2 regions of the Microbacterium sp. SCPM-O-B-15248 (M128) genome follow, and region 2 is predicted to be linked to the other one. Evidence: predicted binding sites of a transcription regulator. Region 2 holds the regulator's gene; the other holds the start of a gene.
What was found. Region 2 encodes HrcA, which represses chaperone genes, less so after heat shock. Its sites were predicted from a motif close to TTNGCACTCGNNNNNNNCGAGTGCNAA; they were not measured.

Region 1 (2,393 bases), on a different contig from region 2:
GATGTTCGCCCCGGTGGCCTCGTCACCGGCGAGCTCGAGCGTCTCGAACGCGGTCTTGCCCGCCTGGATCAGGGCGACGCCACCACCGGCGACGACACCCTCTTCGACGGCAGCCTTGGCGTTGCGCACGGCGTCCTCGATGCGGTGCTTGCGCTCCTTCAGCTCGACCTCGGTGGCCGCGCCCGCCTTGATGACGGCGACGCCACCCGCGAGCTTGGCGAGGCGCTCCTGAAGCTTCTCGCGGTCGTAGTCGCTGTCGGTGTTCTCGATCTCGCGACGGATCTGGGTCACGCGACCCTCGATCAGCGCGGAGTCACCGGCACCCTCGACGATCGTGGTCTCGTCCTTGGTGATGATCACCTTGCGGGCGCGGCCGAGCAGGTCGACGGTGGCGTTCTCGAGCTTGAGGCCGACCTCTTCGGTGATGACCTGACCGCCGGTGAGGATCGCGATGTCCTGCAGCTGCGCCTTGCGACGGTCGCCGAAGCCGGGAGCCTTGACGGCGACCGACTTGAAGATGCCGCGGATCTTGTTGAGCACGAGCGTCGCGAGAGCCTCGCCCTCGACGTCCTCGGCGATGATGAGGAGCTCCTTGCCCTCCTGGATCACCTTGTCGACGATGGGCAGAAGGTCCTTGATGTTGGAGATCTTCTGGTTCGCGATCAGGATGTAGGGGTCTTCGAAGACCGCTTCCTGGCGCTCGGGGTCGGTGACGAAGTACGGGTTGATGTACCCCTTGTCGAAGCGCATGCCCTCGGTGAGCTCGAGCTCGGTGCCGAAGGTGTTGGACTCCTCGACGGTGACCACACCTTCCTTGCCGACCTTGTCGATCGCCTCGGCGATGAGCTCGCCGATCGCGGGGTCAGCGGCCGAGATGGACGCGGTCGCAGCGATCTGCTCCTTGGACTCGACCTCTTTGGCCGAGGCGAGCAGCTCGTCGGTGACGGCCTTGACGGCCTTCTCGATGCCCTTCTTGAGCGAGATGGGGTCGGCGCCGGCGGCGACGTTGCGCAGGCCCTCGCGAACGAGCGCCTGGGCGAGGACGGTCGCGGTGGTGGTTCCGTCACCGGCCACGTCGTCGGTCTTCTTGGCGACTTCCTTGACCAGCTCGGCGCCGATCTTCTCGAACGGGTCGTCGAGCTCGATCTCCTTGGCGATCGAGACACCGTCGTTCGTGATGGTGGGAGCGCCCCACTTCTTCTCGAGCACGACGTTGCGACCGCGCGGGCCCAGGGTCACCTTGACGGCGTCGGCAAGAGTGTTGAGGCCGCGCTCGAGACCGCGCCGGGCCTCTTCGTCGAAAGCGATGATCTTTGCCATAAGTGTGTCGTCCCTCCCGGACGGGTGACTTCCAAATTTGGCACTCGACGAAAGCGAGTGCTAACTCATTCTGGCACTCGCCCCTGGGGAGTGCAAGCCGCCCCGACCCCGCACGAACGACGCCGCCGTGGCATCCGGTGAGGGATGCCACGGCGGCGGGGAGCGAGGGGCTCAGGCCATGAGGCGAACGGACTCCGCCTGCGGACCCTTCTGCCCGGATCCGACCGTGAACTCCACGGCCTGACCCTCCTCGAGGACTCGGAATCCGGTCATCTCGATGTTCGAGTAGTGGACGAAGACGTCTTGGCCGTCCGTCACGGTGATGAAGCCGTAACCCTTCTCGGCGTTGAACCATTTGACGGTGCCCTGGGCCATGCGAACTCTCCTGTTGCTGAACGACGAGGTCATCGTAAGCACGCGGACCCTCGTCGTTCCGGCCCCGGAGACCATTGTTGACACAGCGGCATCCAACTTTTTACGCCGCGGAAACACGCGGCGCGGCGGGGCTCAGGGAGTGGGCTGGCCGGCGGCCCGATCGAGCCCGATGACCACGACCAGCCGCTTCTCGGCGCTCTCGTCGTCGGGGGTGTTCGGGTCGTCCGTGGGCTGCAGGAAGTCGCTCTGCGAGATCTCCGCGCCCCCGATCGCATCGGCCAGCCCGCGCGCGGCCTGTTCGTCGTCGGGACGCAGGTAATACACCGTCGTGGTGGCGAAGTCGGTCGTGTCGGAATCGCCGGTCTGCACGGCATCCCCCGGCCAGCCGAGCTCGACGATGCGATCGCGGAGGTTGCCGGACAGTCCCTCGTCGGCCGTGCCGTTGAGCACGACGACGGAGTAGGCGGTGTCGATCACCGCGGGGGTGGTCTCTTCCACCGTCGGCGTCGGCGCGGGATCGGAGCTCAGCGAGATGCGCCCCGAAGCCACGAGCACGCCGAAGATCCCGACGATGACGAGCACGAGGGTGGCCAGCGCGGCCCAGAGGAACACGACCCATCCGCGGGAACGGGGACGTTCGGCCCGATGGGCACCGACACGGCCCGCATCGGCCGGAAGGTCGTCGAAGCGATCCCGAG
Region 2 (2,393 bases):
ACGCTGCAGGGTTGACTCGTCACCACGTTGCCGAGCAGGCTGCGGACCGTGCGCTGCACGTGCCCGGAGCCGTGGCAGATGTCGCACGTGACCTCGCTCGTGCCGGGCTGCGTGCACGAGCCGTGGCACGTCTCGCACAGCACCGCCGTGTCGACGTCGAGGTCGCGGTGGACCCCGAACACGACGTCCCCGAGCGACAGCGTGACGCGAACGAGCGCGTCCTGCCCGCGCTCGCGCCGGGAACGCGGACGGGGGCCGCGGCCACCGCCGCCCTGCGCGCCGCCGAAGAACGTCTCGAAGATGTCGCTGAAGCCGCCGAACCCGGCCGCTCCCCCGCCACCGAACGGGTTCTGGTCGCCGCCCATGTCATAGCGGCGGCGCTGCTCGGGGTCGCTCAGCACGTCGTACGCATGCGTGACGAGCTTGAAACGCTCGGAGGCGTCCTCTCCCGGGTTGACGTCGGGGTGCAACTCGCGGGCGAGACGCCGGTACGCGCGCTTGATGTCGTCGGGGGCGGCGTCGCGTGCGACACCGAGGACCTCGTAGTGGTCAGCCACAGTCGCCTTCCTACCCGCTCGCGCGGGGTCGATCTTTCAGAGGGAGCTCGTCAACGCGCGCTGTCGTCGTCTTCGAGCATCCGGGTCAAGTAGTGCGCGACGGCGCGGACCGCCGCGAGGTTGGACGAATAGTCCATGCGGGTGGGACCCAGCAGGCCCACGCGGGCACCGCCCGTCGAACCGTCGTACCGGCTCGCGAGCACGGACGCCTCGATGAGACCGAACGGCTCGTTCTCGCGGCCGATGCTGGCCGAGAGGCCCTGTTCGTCGGCGACCATCTCGCTCATCAACCGCAGCAGCGTGACCTGCTCCTCGATGGCTTCGAGCAACGGGTAGATGCTGCCACGGAAGTCCGACTCGCGCTTGGCGAGTGTCGCCGCCCCCGCCATGACCAGCCGGTCCTGACGGAACTCGTCGAGCTCTTCGCCCACGATCCGCAGGACCGCGTCGGCGATGGCATCCAGGGCGACGCCCGGACGCGGACCTTCGGCGGCGACGCCGGCGACCGTCTGCGCGCACTCGGCGACGCTACGGCCCACGAGCATGGCCGCCACGCGCGCGCGAAGCTGGACGATGTCGGCCTCGGTGGGCTCCAGGGGAACGACCGCGATGCGCTGCGAGACACGACCGGTGTCGGTGACGAGGATGACGAGCACGCGCGGACCGCCGAGGGCGACGAGCTCGACGTGCGTGAGGTTCGCGCGGGCGAACGACGGGTACTGCACGATCGCGACTTGGCCGGTCAGCTGAGTGAGGGCTCGCACGGTGCGGGCGAGGAGGTCGTCGAGGTCGCCGGCCTCGTCGAGGAAGGACGTGATGGCGCTCCGCTGCGCGGACGACAGGGGGCGGAGCTCGGCGAGGTGGTCGACGAAGACGCGGTAGCCCTTGTCGGTGGGCACACGGCCCGAGGACGTGTGGGGGGCGACGATGAGCTCTTCGTCTTCGAGGAGCGCCATGTCGTTGCGGATCGTGGCGGCGGACACGCCGAAGGCGTGGCGGTCGACGATCGCCTTGCTGCCGACGGGCTCTCGCGTGTCGACGTAGTCCTGGACGATCGCGCGGAGCACTTGCAAGCCGCGTTCGGACACCATGGCCGGCTCCCTCCTCCTGGCACTCCACACACCTGAGTGCCAATTCTAGAGGATCGGCCCGCACGTGAGCCGGGAACGCGCCTACGCGGTCAGAGCCCGCACGACGGCATCGGCGAGCAGGCGGCCGCGCCGGGTCAGGACGATGCGTCCGCGCACGGCATCCGCGCCCTCGATGAGACCGTCGGCGATGAGGGATGCCACGGCCTTCCGGCCCTCGCCGAGGAGCTCGGACACCGGCAGGCCCTCGCGGATACGGCTCCGCAGCAGCACCGATTCGAGGCGCCGCGCCGTCTCGTCGGGACGTTCGCGCGCCGCGGCGGGGGACTCCTCCGCCGCCAGCCGCTGGGCGTAGGCCGCGGGGTGCTTGACGTTCCACCAACGGAGCCCCGCGACGTGACTGTGCGCGCCCGGGCCGAAGCCCCACCAGTCGGTGCCGCGCCAGTACGCCAGGTTGTGACGCGAGCGGTGCGTCGCGGCGGTCGCCCAGTTCGACACTTCGTACCACTCGTATCCCGCGGCCGACAGCAGATCGTCCGCGAGCTCGTACATGTCGGCCTGGAGATCGTCGTCGGGCATGGACAGGGCGCCCGATCGGATCTGGCGCGCGAGCTTCGTGCCGTCCTCGACGATCAAGGCGTACGCCGAGACGTGGTCGGGAGCGAGGCCGACGGCGGTCTCGAGCGAGGCGCGCCAGTCCTCGAGCGACTCCCCCGGGGCGCCGTAGATGAGGTCGAGCGACACGTCG

Region 1: the regulator HrcA is predicted to act here: its motif matches at 1,358-1,384, upstream of groL (chaperonin GroEL).

What each region holds. Positions count from the first base shown of each region.
Region 1 covers NZ_JBYQLI010000003.1:118,525-120,917, reverse strand. The annotation lists gene groL (chaperonin GroEL) at 1-1,320, opposite strand, end outside; gene AC3E6M_RS05890 (cold-shock protein) at 1,492-1,695, opposite strand; gene AC3E6M_RS05885 (LytR C-terminal domain-containing protein) at 1,828-2,393, opposite strand, start outside.
Region 2 covers NZ_JBYQLI010000002.1:308,659-311,051, forward strand. The annotation lists gene dnaJ (molecular chaperone DnaJ) at 1-557, opposite strand, end outside; gene hrcA (heat-inducible transcriptional repressor HrcA) at 608-1,648, opposite strand; gene hemW (radical SAM family heme chaperone HemW) at 1,730-2,393, opposite strand, start outside.